2 regions of the Lysinibacillus sp. NPDC056959 genome follow, and region 1 is predicted to be linked to the other one. Evidence: predicted binding sites of a transcription regulator. Region 1 holds the regulator's gene; the other holds the start of a gene.

Region 1 (8,370 bases):
ATTTCATCCATTTCCCGATCATCCCGAGTCTACTGAAAATCAATGACTAAAAATTTTTCACACTAAAAACAGAAATGCCCCTTGGCATCCACTCTGCATTAAACAAGCATTTTCACAGACATTATCATAGACGCCAATACGCCTCTTTGAGTTTCCTACCTTCTATCTATGAATTTAAAAATCCAACACCCTGGTGTTCAATTGCGAAAAAGAAGTTAAAAGTGCATGTCAGAACATTATCCAACATGCACAAACTATTTTATAGCTCTCTAAAGCAAGCATTCAATGCATCTTTTATCGTTTCTACACCAACTATCTCAATACCTTGAGGAAAATCCCAACCACCGATATTTGAAGCTGGTATGAAGGCGCGTTTAAACCCGAGCTTTGCTGCCTCAATCACACGTTGTTCAATACGAGATACACGACGCACCTCACCAGTTAAACCTACTTCTCCAATAAAGCAATCCGTGGCCCTAACAGCTTGATCCTTAAAACTCGAAACAATACTTGTCAATACAGCTAAATCAATGGCAGGCTCATCAAGTTTCACGCCGCCAGCAACTTTAATATATGCATCCTGTGCCTGCAGCATGAGGCCCATTCTCTTTTCAAGGACGGCCATAAGTAGTTGCACACGATTTTGATCGACACCTGTTGCCATTCGTTTCGGATAATTAAAGCTTGTTGGTGTTACAAGCGACTGAATTTCAACTAAAATTGGCCGTGTACCTTCCATTGAGGCTACGATTGTTGACCCTGCCGCCCCCTGCGAACGCTCCTGTAAGAACAACTCAGACGGGTTTAACACTTCCCTTAAGCCCCCCTGAAGCATTTCAAAGATAGCAATTTCATTCGTAGAACCAAAGCGGTTTTTTTGGCTGCGTAAAATACGGTGATTATGATGTCGTTCTCCTTCAAAATACAATACCGTATCAACCATATGCTCCAAAATACGTGGTCCTGCAATTTGCCCCTCTTTTGTTACATGTCCGACTAAAAATATGGCAATTCCTTTTGTTTTTGCTATTCGCATAAGTTCTGCAGTACATTCACGCACTTGTGATACACTACCAGGCGCACTCGTTACCTCTGGATGAAAAACAGTTTGAATAGAATCGACAATAACAAACTTTGGCTTCACATCATCAATCGTCTGATTTAATAGCTCCAAATTTGTTTCAGAATATATATAAAGCTCCTGTGAGATTACCCCTAAACGTTCTGCACGCAGCTTTGTTTGACGGATGGATTCCTCACCAGAAATATAGAGCACACGATGCCCCTTATTTGAAAGCAGCGCAGATACTTGTAATAATAACGTCGACTTCCCAATCCCAGGATCTCCCCCAATCAACACAAGAGAACCTGGTACGATGCCTCCCCCTAATACTCGGTTAAGCTCACCCATTTCTGTTGCAACGCGTGATTCCTCAGCAGCTTCAATTTGCATAATAGGGAGTGCCTTTTGGGTAACCGTAGCAGAGTGTTGGAATGCACCGCGTGGCCCTTTTGCAACGACTTCCACCTCTTCAACCATCTTATTCCATTCCCCACAACCTGGACATCTTCCCATCCATTTTGCAGATTCATAACCACAGCCTGAGCATACAAATTTTGTTTTTTTCTTTGCCAAATTGCATCCACCTCGAATATTTGTTCTTATGTTTATTGTACATCAATTTCGCCTTGGCGTAATTGCATCCGGATTTTTAATTGTGCTCAGTCCTGCACGAGGGCCGACACGATGTCGGTCATTTCAGTAGTGCCACAGGACGTGGCGTGTATACCGATGTAGGTCAGTTAGCCGTTTTCGCACAGACAAAATTGCCACAGGACGCGGCGTCCTTAGACTGAGTTACTCTATTTCAGTAGATTTTGGATACCCTCTAAAAAGGAATCGCATCCATATTCATCTCACACCTTTCGAGGTGGGAGATGAATGTGAATGAAGATAAAGAAGGACAGCTTGGCACTATAGCCTCGCTGTCCTCTTCAAATAAAATGTTTACCCCGCATGAGTGTGCAGTAATATCCGTTCGTATGATATGAATTATTTAGAAGTAGAAACTTCCTCTTTTTTCTTCACAACAAACTCATCATTCACATAATCAATGATCACTTGGTCACCCTTCTCTACATTACCTTTCAGCAGTTCTTCCGATAAACGGTCTTCTACTTGTTTTTGTAATGAACGACGTAGCGGGCGAGCACCATATTGAGGGTCGTAGCCTTCCTCTGCAATTTTTTCAAGAGCCGAATCCGTTAACTCTAACGAAATGTCTTGCTCTTTTAGACGTTTTGTTAAAGAATTCGCCATCATCGCTACGATTTCTTTTAAATGTTCTTTTTCTAGTGAGTGGAAGACGATCATTTCGTCGATACGGTTTAAGAATTCTGGGCGGAATGCTTTTTTCAGTTCCTCCAGCATTGTACCCTTCATATCTTTATACTTCGTATCCGTACCACCGACATTGAAGCCAAGGTTTTTCTGATATTTTAAAGCATCCGCACCAACGTTTGATGTCATAATAACAACTGTGTTGCGGAAATCCACCACTCGACCTTTAGAGTCTGTTAAACGGCCATCTTCTAGTACTTGAAGTAAAATATTGAAAACATCTGGATGAGCCTTCTCAATTTCATCTAGTAATACTACAGAATATGGTTTACGACGAACCTTTTCAGTTAGTTGACCGCCATCATCAAAGCCTACATAGCCTGGAGGTGAACCAACTAAACGTGAAGTCGAATGTTTTTCCATGTACTCAGACATATCAACGCGAATCATTGCGTCCTCATCACCAAACATAACTTCAGCTAATGCTCTAGCCAGCTCTGTTTTACCAACCCCTGTAGGGCCTAAGAAAATAAATGAACCAATTGGTCGTTTCGGATCTTTCAAGCCAGCTCTTGCACGACGAATTGCGCGAGAAATTGCCTCTACCGCTTCTCCTTGACCTACAACACGTTTGTGTAACTCTTCTTCAAGTTGTAATAACTTAGAAGATTCCTCGGAAGCAATTTTAGATACTGGAATTCCAGTCCACATAGATACTACCGCTGCTACATCATCCACTGTAACTTTTGATTCGGCTTTACCTTGCTCTTCCTTCCAATTTTTTCTCGTAGTTTCAATTTCATCTTTTAGCTTTTGCTCTGTATCTCTTAATGATGCTGCCTTTTCAAACTCTTGGCCTGAGACAGCTGCATTCTTTTCAGAGCGTACATTTTCCAGCTTATCTTCAAGCGCTTTTAAGTTTGGTGGCACCGCGAATGAACGTAAGCGTACTTTAGAGCCTGCTTCATCAATCAAATCAATCGCCTTATCTGGTAAGAAACGATCCGAAATATATCGGTCACTCATTTTTGCTGCCGCTTCAATAGCTTCATCTGTAATTTTCACACGGTGATGTGCTTCATAACGATCACGTAAGCCTTGAATAATTTGAATCGCCTCTTCTACAGTTGGCTCATCAACTTGAATTGGTTGGAAACGGCGCTCTAATGCCGCATCTTTCTCAATATATTTGCGATATTCATCTAGTGTTGTTGCACCAATACATTGAAGCTCACCACGTGCTAAAGATGGTTTTAAAATATTTGATGCATCGATGGCACCTTCTGCACCACCAGCCCCGATTAATGTGTGCAATTCATCGATAAATAAAATGACATTACCAGCTTGGCGAATTTCATCCATTACTTTTTTCAAGCGATCTTCAAATTCACCGCGATATTTTGTTCCAGCAACAACCGTCCCCATATCAAGTGTCATGACACGTTTATCACGAAGAATTTCTGGCACTTCATTATTAATAATTTGCTGTGCTAAGCCTTCAGCGATAGCTGTTTTACCGACACCTGGCTCACCAATCAATACAGGGTTATTTTTTGTACGGCGAGAGAGTACCTCGATAACACGTGTAATCTCCTTGCTTCGACCAATAACCGGATCTAGAGTACCTTCACGAGCAATTTGTGTTAAATCACGCGCAAGGCTATCTAATGTAGGTGTATTGGCAGCCTGTGCAGCTTGTTGACCAGATTGAGCATTGTCATTATTGCCTAATAACAATAGCACTTGCTGACGAGCCTTATTCAATCCGACACCAGCATTATTTAATACACGAGCCGCTATCCCTTCACCTTCACGAATAAGCGCCAATAGTAAATGCTCTGTTCCAATATAGGAATGGCCTAATTTACGTGATTCATCGACTGATAGCTCTATTACTTTTTTAGCTCGAGGTGTGTAGTGGACAATTGGGCCAACATCCTCTTTACCCTTCCCTACAAGCTCTTCAATACCCGCTTCAATCATTTGAGGGCTAATATCAATGGCTTCTAATGCTTTTGCAGCAATACCGCCACCTTCGCGGATAAGCCCTAATAGAATATGCTCTGTTCCAATTGATTCGTGCTTCCAACGAATCGCCTCTTCTTGTGCAAGCTGTAATACTTTTTGCGCGCGTTGTGTAAAACGATTAAACATCAAATGAATCCTCTCCTTTTCCCCGAATAATAGGCTTACTCATACTTTCTTGAGATAGTGCCTCACGAAGCATTTCAGCTCGTACGCGATCTCGCTCAGCAGGCGGCAAAACGTCGCCTGCATAATTCTGTAAAAAACCAGGTTGCATACTGACTACACATTCGTTTAATTTGGTCGCTTTAATACCTTCAATTAACTGTAAATCTACTCCTAAACGAACATTGGATAGACAGGTAGCAGCTTCCTCACTCGTTAAAACTCGAGCATATGTTAACGTACCTAAAGCACGGTACACACGATCTTCTAGGGCAAGCTCTGCTTTTTCCATTAACTTGCCTCTTGCATGTCGTTCTTTTTGAATTATTTTTTCAGCAACACTTTGGATGTCCGCTAAAATGTCATCCTCTGTTTTTCCTAGTGTAATCTGATTTGACACTTGGTAAACATTACCTATATTTTCGCTACCTTCCCCATAAATTCCTCTTACCGTCATTCCTAATCGTGTCATTGCATTAATGATTTGATTCATCTGACCCGTAAGTGTAAGGGCTGGCAGGTGCATCATGACAGATGCTCGTAAACCAGTACCAATATTTGTTGGGCAACTTGTTAAATAACCAAATGTATCTCGGAATGCATAAGGCAGAGCTTTCTCTAAGGTACGATCAATTTTATTGGCCTGCTCGTATGCCTTTTGAAGTTGAAAACTCGCTGTCATACATTGAATGCGTAAATGGTCTTCTTCGTTCACCATAATGCTAATTGATTCGTCATCCGATAAGAGCATGGAACCAACTTGCTCTTTTTTTGCAAGCTGAGGACTAATTAAATGTTTTTCTACAAGTATTTGCCGTTGTAAAAGTGTTAAATCCTTAATAGCAAAATATGAAAAATTTTCTTGAAGTTCTGTACTGTCCTTTATTGCATGTGTAACTGCCTGTTCTACATGTAATGCTTCATCCTCTGTAAAGGCTAACGGAAAACGATATCCATCTAAATTTCGAGCAAGGCGGATGCGTGTACTAATGACAATATCTGAATAATCGTCCTCCACACTCATCCATGTTGGTGTAGCACGCTCTAAAAACGATTCAATCATCACGACACATCACCACCTTCAAATTGTACCTGTTTCTCAAGTTCCTTCACTTCATCACGAAGCTTTGCTGCCTCTTCAAAATGTTCTTTATCTACAGCCATCTTCATACGTTTACGAATATCCTCAATTTGCTTTTTGATGACATAAACATTGCTTCGAGCGCCGGGCATTTTCCCTGTATGTTGAGGTCCAGCCTGTATACGATTAAAGAGCTTCGGTAAGTGCTCACTAAAGGTATCATAGCAGCTAGAGCATCCAAATTTACCTTCTTTTAAAAACTGTTTATACGTAAATCCACATTGTGGACATGTTTGCGGTTGCGGTGGTGCTTGCTGCTTTTCACCCACTTTTTGTTGCTGCCATGTAGGTGAGCCAAACCAATTGGATAATAGCTGTTGAATAGATACTGGCTCTTGCTTAAATTCAGCATGAAATGGATGGAACTGCGAGGCGCAGACGTCACAATAATGGTGCTCCACCTTTTGACCACTTTGAACTTGTGTTACAGTAACCGTCGCATTACGCTGCTTACAATGTTCGCAAATCATTTCCATCACCTCTTTTATTTTTGCTGTTCATATTTAATCGTCGTTAGCATCGCTCGTAAAATTTTTGCTCGAATATGATCCCGTAACGGGAGTTGCAAATCGATAGTTGAGCGATCAACTGCTGCTAATATTATGTTCGCTTCTCGCCTTGAAATTACCTGCTCATCAATTAGTCGATAAACTAAATCTTCTGCCATTATTTGTGATGCCCCACCTTCAATTTGCCTGAGGACATCATCGATTAGATCAATTTGTGAATTCGCGCGGACACGTAAAATTCGAATGTATCCACCACCACCACGTTTGCTTTCAACAAGGTAACCTCGTTCGGCGGTAAATCTTGTATTAATTACATAATTTATTTGTGAGGGCACACACTGAAATTTATCTGCAATTTCACTACGTTTTATTTCAATATGCCCTTCTCCACCTAATTCAAGTACTTGCTTTAAGTAGCCTTCTATGATGTCTGATATATTACGCATTTTAGGAATACACCTCGCTTACTACACTGACTTTGACTATCTTTGACTTTCTTTGAGTATATTATACAAAACGCTTGAAAATAATTGCAATTATTTCGCACACAGAAAAAAAATCCACCGAATGCTTTAGCTATAAGATACCCTTATTGGCAAAAGAAAAAACGCAAGCATATGCAACTAGCATATACTTGCGTCTATAAAAATTATACCCAGCGACCAACAATTGGATAACGCCAAGACTCATCAGATAAAGCCTTCACAATACCGATAATTGGCGCGATAAAATACATAATTCCAAAAACAATTAAGAACGGTATACCAATGAGTAAGAAGCTAAAAATACCCGAAATTGTAAGTAAAACTATCATCACTACTTGGAACAGCAAGGCTTGCACAGAAATGCTCTTTACCTCTTCCTCCGAACTAATTAAGAAAAATAGAATAGGTACGAACCATGGCGCAAAAAATGCACTTGCGTGTATGATTACCTTAGACCATTTAGTTTCCATTTATATCAACCCTTCCATATAATTTTTTTATTTTATGTACTATTTTTTACGGAAATACACCTTAAATAGTTTCAATTTTAAATTGGATTTATAAAATTTTTTTGAAAGGCATGTGATACTCGATGGAATTTAATAACACACTTGCAAATGAATATGAAAAAGGTATTCGTCGCACGCTACCTAGCTACGATGCAATGCTACGTTTAACACAAACCTTTTATCAATTTGCATTACCTGAAAACGCTGAATTTTTAGTAGTTGGCTCCGGAAGCGGTAATGAAATTTTACAGCTCGCCGAAAAAAGACCCCATTGGTCATTTGTTGGTATCGATCCATCAGAAGCGATGCTACAAATTGCTGGCGAACGTTTAAAGTCTCTACCTAATAATATTTCTTTATATCAAGGAACTATACTGGATACTAAGCTACCTTCAGTAAAATTTGATGCGGCAAGCTGTGTACTAGTGCTTCACTTTATACAAGATGATCAAGAGAAGCTTGCAACATTAAAAAAAATAGCAAATAATTTAAAGCTTGGTGCTCCATTTGTGCTCGTCTCAAAATACGGGCAGCCGGGTACTTTAGAAACCGAGCTACAATTTGATTTATGGCGCGCTTATTGGCTACAGCATACAAAGCTATCACCATCAGACGTAGCGGAAATGGAGAAATCCATCCGTTCTCTTTCATTTATGTGTGAAGAGGACATATTAGCACTATTACAGCAGGCAGGCTTTACAAAACCATCTAGATTCTTTGCCACTACTTTATTTGGTGGTTGGATATGTTATAAAGAAAGCGTCTAAAATTATTCCTTGTGAAGATCAATACACCTGTTAGGATAGAATTAAAAGAATTGAGGTGAATGCTGTGATACGCACTATTGGAATTACAAAAGATCAAAAACTTATAAAGGACTTTCCGCTTGAAGATATACACAAAAACGAATTTGAATGGTACTGGGTCGATTTTAATTGTCCGACCGATGAGGAAGAACTATTGTTAGATTCGTTTTTCCATTTCCATCCACTCGCTATAGAAGATTGTTTAATGCGTTTACAGCGGCCAAAGCTCGATTTTTATGATGATTTCCATTTCTTTGTTATTCAAAGGATGAACGAAGAATTAACAGCTGAGGAAGTAAATATTTTTGTTTCTAATAAATTTATTGTTACGTTCCACAAAAATGTAGCACCGGAAATAGATCGAGTACAAATGATGTTAGAAAAACAGC
Region 2 (8,370 bases), on a different contig from region 1:
ATCTACTTTTCGAGCTTCATTAGGCACATAATCTAAATCACATTCTGGATCTGCGTCTGTTAAATTAATTGTCGGTGGTAAGATACCTTCTTTAAGTGCAAGCGCTGTGAAAATTGCTTCTACACCACCAGCTGCACCTAATAAGTGACCTGTCATTGATTTTGTAGAACTCATTGCAAGCTTATAGGCATGTTCACCAAAAACAGTTTTTACTGCTTGTGTTTCAAATAAATCGTTATATGGTGTACTTGTTCCATGTGCATTAATATAGTCAACTTGTGAAGCTTCTACGCCGCCATCAGATAATGCTTGCATCATTGCACGAGAAGCACCTTCCCCTTCTGGAGCTGGAGCTGTAATATGATGTGCATCCCCTGTTGCACCATAACCAAGAACTTCTGCGTAAATTTTTGCACCGCGTGCTTTTGCGTGCTCATACTCTTCCAAAATAACAATACCAGCACCTTCACCGATAATGAAACCATCGCGATTTTTATCGAATGGACGGCAAGCTTTTTCTGGATCAGTGTTTAAAGATAATGCAGTATTAGCGCAGAAGCCTGCTACTGCCATCGTAACGATTGGCGACTCAGCACCGCCCGAAATCATAACATCTGCATCACCACGTTCAATTACTTTAAAAGCATCCCCAATAGAGTTTGTACCTGAAGCACAAGCAGTTACTGAACAAGAGTTAATGCCCTTTGCACCAAAGTGAATCGACACTTGGCCTGAAGCCATATCTGGAATCATCATTGGAATAAAGAATGGACTTACTCTTCTTGCTCCACGCTCTTGGAAAGTTAAAAATTGTTGTTCATATGTTTCCATACCGCCGATGCCAGAGCCAATCCAGACACCTGCACGTGGTGCTAGCTCTTCATCGATTGTTAATCGTGCATCTTCCATCGCCATGATAGATGCCGCTAAAGCATACTGTGTAAAGCGATCCATTTTACGAGCTTCTTTACGTTCGATATACTTTTCGATATTAAAATCCTTCACTTCAGCAGCAACTTTTGCTGCGAAAAGATCTTTATTTAAACGCGTTAATTCGCCAACGCCAGATTTTCCAGCTTTAATGTTAGTCCATGTTTCTTCGATGCTATTTCCTAGTGGTGTAACTGCGCCAATTCCTGTAATTACTACTCGTCGTTTACTCATTGTATTACTCCCCTCAAGCATTTTTCGTTTTTATTTTCCCCATCTCATTGTAACGGCGCCCCATGTTAAGCCACCGCCAAATCCAACAAGTACTAATAAATCATCATCTTTTATCTTACCTGCTTCAAGCTCATCTACCAAGGAAATACCAATAGATGCCGCAGACGTATTCCCATATTTGTGAATCGTTTTTGACATTTTTTCCGGTGGTAGCTCTAGACGCTCTCGCGCTGATTCCATAATTCGAATATTTGCCTGATGCGGCACTAAAAAATCTACGTCTTCTTTTGTTAAACCTGCTTTTTCTAAAACGTTCATTGCAGATTCACCCATTTGACGAACGGCAAATTTAAATACTTCACGTCCATTCATAGCGATTGTATCCTGCTGTGTTAAATACAAATTCTTTCCACCTGTACCGTCAGCACCAAGTTCAAATGATAAAATACCTCTACCTTCTGATACTGGACCAATAATTGCTGCACTTGCACCGTCACCGAATAATACAGCGGTATTACGATCTTCCCAGTCAAGTACTTTCGACAGCTTTTCAACACCTACTACTAAGACATATTTATAAGCATTTGATTCTACAAATTGCTTTGCCGTCACTAAACTATATATAAACCCTGCACAAGCAGCCGCTTGGTCCATCGCTGCTGCATTAACTGCTCCAATTTGCTCCTGAACCATACATGCGACACTTGGAAAATTTTGATCTTGTGTTACTGTTGCTACAAGGATTAAGCCTATTTCCTCTGGTGAGATTCCCGCTTTTGCAATAGCTTCTTTTGCTGCAGCTACTGCTAAATCTGAAGTTTCCTGATCATCAGCAGCAAAATGACGTTGCTCAATCCCTGTGCGAGTTCGAATCCATTCATCCGAAGTATCCATTATTTTTTCTAAATCAAAATTCGTAACGACCTTCTCCGGAACGTATTTGGCAATTCCTAAAATACCAGCGTTCATTTAGCAACCCCTCTGCTTTCTTACTATCAATTATTAGTAACTGGTCATAATTATAACTCATAATGACGGAGAGGTGCAAGATGAATTAAATTTAACGTTCCTCTTCACCATAACATGGGGTTGATTTCTATTCCGACTCGGGGCGTCTGATAAGTTCTATTGCATCGCTCAGTCTTCACTCCAATCAACTTATATACATGGCATACAATTTAACAAATGTCATCTCCCACTTTTAGAGCTAATGCAAGAAAAAGCATATTTTTGGGGATAAGTGAGGTTGAAAAATAATGGCGGTTAATGAAAAAAGCTGCAAATAAATTTGCAGCTTTGGCCTAACAATTATTAACAAATATTATCAACAACGTAAAAGTCGATATCGCAAAAAGATGAAAGGTGGCTCTCGCATGAATCTGCGTACTTCCAATCTATTCTCTAATAGGTCGTTAAGGATCTTGTTCTCTTTGGAACACTTAATGCTCTGAAGAAATTGCTTGATGAGTTGCAGTACAGAAGGTTTCAAACGACTTGTTGTACGTTTCTTTTTGTTAGGTTTGCTACCGTAGTTGTGTCAACGTAATCACTGATGCTTTAATCGTCTGGTGTTGCGGTGGTGTTTTTGGTTCAATAAACAACGTTGAGTAATACGCATCCGCAATGGTAATCAAGTAAATCACAAAAAGTAATCGTTTCATTCAATAGTTCAAAAATTCATTTCTCCCTTTTTTATCAATTCGAATTGTCTAGTTATAATACGAATGATACGTAAAAAAGTTTCAAATTAAACATGACCAACGCATAGATGACCCCCATAAGCTACTTCGAAATGAAATAGCTTAGATCTAAAACATTTGTTGCCTTTTAACGCCTTTAATAATTTCTTTTAAAAAATCCCCCTTTTATATTTCCGTTTATTCCCACCAACTCTCAAGACATATAAAAAGCCACACCTGAATTGCCTAAAATAACTCTTCAAACTCATAATGAAGAACAGGTGCAAGATGAATTAAAATTAATGCTTTGACGGGGCTTGAAACACTTCTACACGCTACGTCACACAAGCATTTGTGACGTTTTGAATTTCAGTGATGTATTGAAATTGCATTAAAAATAAAAAAAATGTTGTTGTTGTGACAAATTCGCCATGTTTCACAGAAAAGGTTCTTTTTATTTCGATTTATGTTATGATATGATAATGAATATGTAGTAAAATCTTATGATATAAAAAAGTTCGGTTGAGGTGAAATTAATGCGATATATCGTAACATTCATATGGTCATTCCTACTAGTTTCAATGTTAAACTACGTAGTAGGCTCTGTACTTGGTGCAGATTTTAATATCGATACTGCTATTGTTACATCAGTTGTATTTACAATTCTTGTTTTCATTATCGGTGCAATTATTCCAAACGAGTCAACTCCAGAAGCAGCAGACAATCATTAATTCAACTAGAAAAAAACCTGTTTCGCTTAATGCGGAACAGGTTTTTTTTGTTATTTTTCAACGACACATTGACCATCATGCATTTTAATGTGTAATGTTTCTCCTGGTAATACTTCACCTCGAAGCAATTCTTTTGCAATCGCAGTTTCAATATATCGTTGTACGAAGCGTTTTAATGGTCTTGCGCCGAACTGAGCATCTGCTCCTTGTTCTACAACCCAATCAACTACATTTTGTTCTACTTGTAAAGTAATGTCTTGCTCTGCAACTCGTTTGACAAGCTGTTCGATATATTTCCATGCAATGGCTGTAAAATGCTCATCTGATAGTGCATGGAACATAATAATATCATCCATACGATTTAACAGCTCTGGTTTAAAATGTTGACGCAGTGCAGCCATCACTAAATCCTCAACAGCAACATCGTCTTCTTTTGCTTCCATTAAATAGCTTGAGCCAATGTTAGAAGTTAAAATGACCACTGTGTTCGTAAAGTTAACCATACGCCCCTGGCTATCAGTAATTCGACCATCATCTAAAATTTGTAGTAAAATATTTGCGACATCCGGATGGGCCTTTTCAATTTCATCTAATAATACAACTGAATACGGATTTCGGCGAACAGCTTCTGTTAATTGCCCACCTTCCTCATAGCCAACATAGCCTGGAGGTGCCCCTACAAGACGCGATACGCTATGTTTCTCCATATATTCACTCATATCAATGCGAATAAAATGATCCTCAGAATCAAACAATTGTGCCGCTAGTGCCTTCGCAAGCTCTGTTTTACCAACACCCGTTGGTCCTAGGAATAAAAAGCTACCAATTGGTCGATGCGGATCTTTTATACCTGCTCGAGCACGCCATACCGCTTCTGTAACAAGTTGTACTGCATTATCTTGTCCGATTACACGCTCATGCAATGTATCTTTTAAGCGCAATAATTTTTCTCGCTCACCTTCTACTAATTTCGTCACTGGTATTCCTGTCCAGCGCGAAACGATTGATGCAATTTCATCAGCTGTTACCTCTTCACGCAAAATACGTGATTCCGTACCATTTTCTAATTGTTTTTCCATCTCTTGAATGTCCTTTTCAAGTGTAGGAATTTTCCCATGACGTAGTTCAGCTGCTTTATTTAAATCATATTTACTTTCTGCTTCATCTAAGTCACGGCGGTATTTATCAAGTTTTTCACGTTTTTTCTGAATGCCGTGTAACGCTTCTTTTTCGGTTTCCCATTGTTTACGCATGCCCTCAGAGGATTCTTTGAGCTTTGTTAATTCCTCACTGAGTTGCTCTAGACGTTTTTTACTCGCCTCGTCTTTTTCATTACGCAATGCTTGCTCCTCAATTTCAAGTTGCATAATACGGCGCGTTACCGCATCCAATTCCTGTGGCATGGAATCAATTTCTGTTCGAATCATCGCACATGCTTCATCGATTAAATCGATTGCCTTATCTGGCAAGAAACGCTCTGTAATATAGCGATTTGAAAGCCCAGCTGCCGCTACGATCGCACGGTCATGAATACGTACCGCATGATGCAACTCAAAGCGCTCTTTCAAGCCTCGTAAAATGGAAACTGTATCTTCAATAGACGGCTCTCGTACAAGCACCTGCTGGAAACGACGCTCTAAAGCAGGATCTTTTTCAATATACATACGGTATTCATCTAATGTTGTAGCCCCGATACAATGTAGCTCACCTCGTGCAAGCATTGGTTTTAGCATATTCCCAGCGTCCATTGCACCATCCGTTTTACCCGCACCAACAATTGTATGAATTTCATCGATAAATAAAATGATGCGTCCCTCTGATTCTTTTACTTCTTTTAATACACCTTTCAAGCGCTCTTCAAATTGGCCACGATAACTAGCACCTGCTATTAAAGCACTCATATCCAACTCATACAGTACGCAATCTTTTAACCCCTCAGGAACATCGCCCTTTACTATACGTTGAGCTAACCCTTCTACAATAGCTGTTTTACCAACCCCAGGCTCCCCTATTAAGACAGGATTATTTTTCGTTTTGCGTGTTAAAATACGAATGACATTACGAATTTCTTCGTCACGACCGATAACCGGATCCATTTTACCGTTTTTAACTTCTTCTATTAAATTACGTCCAAATTGTTCTAATGGTTTTTTGTCATTTGTTTGTTGAAATTGCATATTTAGCACTCCTTTTTAATAATGTTAAGCGGAATCCCGTTTGCCATTCTATTTCACAGAAAATGTTTGACCTTTTTTGACTAACTTTATTTTACAACACTCGACAAATCAGAGCAAAGAATTAGCCCTAAAAATTCTTCACTTATTACTGGAAAATTACGTTATAATGAAATTGTATTTCTTAGATTTAGTAAATTACTCACCTAATTTTGTAATAATTAAACAATTTTTACAAAAAAGAAAGAGATGTGTTGAAGAAATGACTATTATGGATAATATACAAGTGAAATTTCACGATCTTTTTCAAAAGCACGGTGTTTTTATTAAAGTGAATAAGGATAGTAAAATCTTTTTAGAGGGCGAACGTGCGAAAGAAATTTATTATATAAAAACAGGAGCTATCTCGATTAGTCAAGAAACGGAGAATGGGAAGGAATTAACCATTCGTATTTGTGGTCCAGATAGCATCATTGGAGAAAGCTCATTATTTTGCAACTTTACGTATAATTCGATGACCGCTAAAGTACTAGAGCCCTCCAGTTTATATGTTCTTAGCCTCGAAACATTAGAACTTTTACTAGTGGAACAACCTATTTTAATGGTGGAATATATGAAGTGGTTGCAAACAGAAAATTTAAAGCATCAAAGCCGTTTGCGTGATTTGATTTTAAATGGGAAAAAGGGCGCTTTATTTTCAACGCTTATCCGTCTTTCGAATACTTATGGGAAGCCGTTAGAAAATGACACTATTTATATTGACTTCCCGTTAACACATACAGAGATCGCTAATTTATGTGCGACGAGTCGAGAGATGATTAATCGCATGCTGAATGATTTAAAGAAGCACAATATTATATCTTTTGAAAAAGGTTATATAACCATTCACGATCTACAATTTTTAAAGGATGAAATCGCCTGTGAAAATTGCCCGTTACAAATATGTCGTATTGATTAATACACTTACATACGAAATCCCCGCTTATGAGTTATAGGCGGGGATTCTGTGTTCTATTGAAATAATTATGGCTCTTTTGCAAAGCTAGGGGTTGATTTCCGTTCCAGGCTACTCGCTTTCCTGTGGGCGAGCGTCGAGCCGCTTCCTTCGCTCCGCTCAGTCCAGGGTCTCGCCTGTCTCGCTTTCCCACGGGAGTCGAGTAGCCTTCCACTCCAATCAGCGATAGCGTAGAACTTTTATAAATTTTATATGTATTTCAAAATTGGACACTATGAAGACGCATCATAATTGAACAACTTATAGCAATAACGCGATTGTATATCTTCGTTTTCCGCAGACAAACCCTTTTGCTAAAGTAGTGTTTTTGCTCATTGGAAGCTGGATGTCGATAAAAATGAATAGAAGGGTGATGAAAAGTGAAAGTTTATCGATAAAATTTAAAAGTTTGGCGATAATTCCAGAAAGTGTTTCGATAAAACTAATAAGTTGGAATCATTTTGTTAAAACGTATGCTATGTGAATCAGTTGATTGGAGTGGAGACTGGGCGACTCCTTGGGGATCAGCGTCACAGATGAGACCCTGGAGCGAGCACCGCGAGTGAAGCGGCTCATCGGACGCCCCCAGGAAAGCGCCCAATCGGAACGGAAATCAACCACTCATTTTGCCAAAGAACCCTACTTTATATAACACCATAATTTTTTGACACAATAGTTTTAAACAGCAAAAATCCCCGCTTAGAGTTAAAAGCAGGGATTTTTTATTGTGCATTAAGCAGAGTTAGCGTACACCTAATGCCATTTTTGCATAGCGTGACATTCTATCTTTTGACCAAGGTGGATTCCATACAATATTTACATTTGTACTTTTTACCTCTGGAAGCTCACCTAATGCTGTATTCACTTGATCAACAATAACAGGTCCCATTGGGCAGCCCATAGACGTTAACGTCATTGTAACCGTTGCTGCACCCTCTTCATCTAACTCTACATCATATACTAAACCTAAGTTGACGATATCAATACCAAGCTCAGGGTCAATTACATTTTCTAATGCACCGAACATGCTGTCTTTCATATCTTGATCCATCTGTATTTCTCCTTTCGTCACAGTGTTAACTTAATCATAGCAGATGCATCTTATTATGCCAAATGCTGTGCAAGCCATTCAGTTGCTGCTAACGTACCATCACGTGAGACAGCATGACCAGCTTTCTTATTAGCTAAAAATTTCAAGTTTTCTGGATTCGTTTCATAATATTTACGTAAAGTTAAATAAAAATCATATGTTTCCTTGAAAGGTACAGTTTTATCTAACTCCCCATGCCAAAATAGGACAGGTCGTTCTGCAAATTTGTCTGGTGTTAGGCTCACATCATATTTAGCTAGAAGCTCATTCGTTTGTTGTACTTCTTCTTCGGACATTGGCAAATTCACACCGTTTTTTGCGAATTGCTGTAATTGATACTCCGCTAATTTAGTGAAACTTGGTGCACCCATACAAACTGCTGCTGTCTTGATCCAATCATAGCGCTTTAAACAGCCTGATGTGACAATACCACCCATTGATGTACCAGAAATGCCAATTTTATCATTCAGTAATAATTTTTTATTCTTTAATTCATTATATAATTGTTCCACTTCATGAATAGAATTTAAAACAATAT

Evidence for each region. The regulator CtsR, encoded in region 1, represses protease genes until heat stress. The targets are predictions, from matches to a motif close to ATGGTCAATAAAGGTCAAACA.
Region 2: ACFTQ7_RS17860 (ATP-dependent Clp protease ATP-binding subunit) is a predicted target of CtsR. The motif match lies at 5,815-5,835, and genes of this name have one in related genera.

Annotation. Positions count from the first base shown of each region.
Region 1 is NZ_JBHURE010000008.1:59,157-67,526, forward strand. It holds gene radA (DNA repair protein RadA) at 260-1,636, opposite strand; gene ACFTQ7_RS11800 (ATP-dependent Clp protease ATP-binding subunit) at 2,054-4,498, opposite strand; gene mcsB (protein-arginine kinase McsB) at 4,488-5,597, opposite strand; gene ACFTQ7_RS11810 (UvrB/UvrC motif-containing protein) at 5,594-6,142, opposite strand; gene ACFTQ7_RS11815 (CtsR family transcriptional regulator) at 6,157-6,627, opposite strand; gene ACFTQ7_RS11820 (magnetosome magnetite crystal formation protein family) at 6,831-7,136, opposite strand; gene ACFTQ7_RS11825 (class I SAM-dependent methyltransferase) at 7,259-7,942, shown strand; gene corA (magnesium/cobalt transporter CorA) at 8,007-8,370, shown strand, end outside.
Region 2 is NZ_JBHURE010000018.1:15,633-24,002, forward strand. It holds gene fabF (beta-ketoacyl-ACP synthase II) at 1-1,164, opposite strand, end outside; gene ACFTQ7_RS17850 (beta-ketoacyl-ACP synthase III) at 1,195-2,133, opposite strand; gene ACFTQ7_RS17855 (YjzD family protein) at 3,380-3,574, shown strand; gene ACFTQ7_RS17860 (ATP-dependent Clp protease ATP-binding subunit) at 3,625-5,751, opposite strand; gene ACFTQ7_RS17865 (Crp/Fnr family transcriptional regulator) at 6,020-6,706, shown strand; gene ACFTQ7_RS17870 (metal-sulfur cluster assembly factor) at 7,485-7,793, opposite strand; gene ACFTQ7_RS17875 (prolyl oligopeptidase family serine peptidase) at 7,847-8,370, opposite strand, start outside.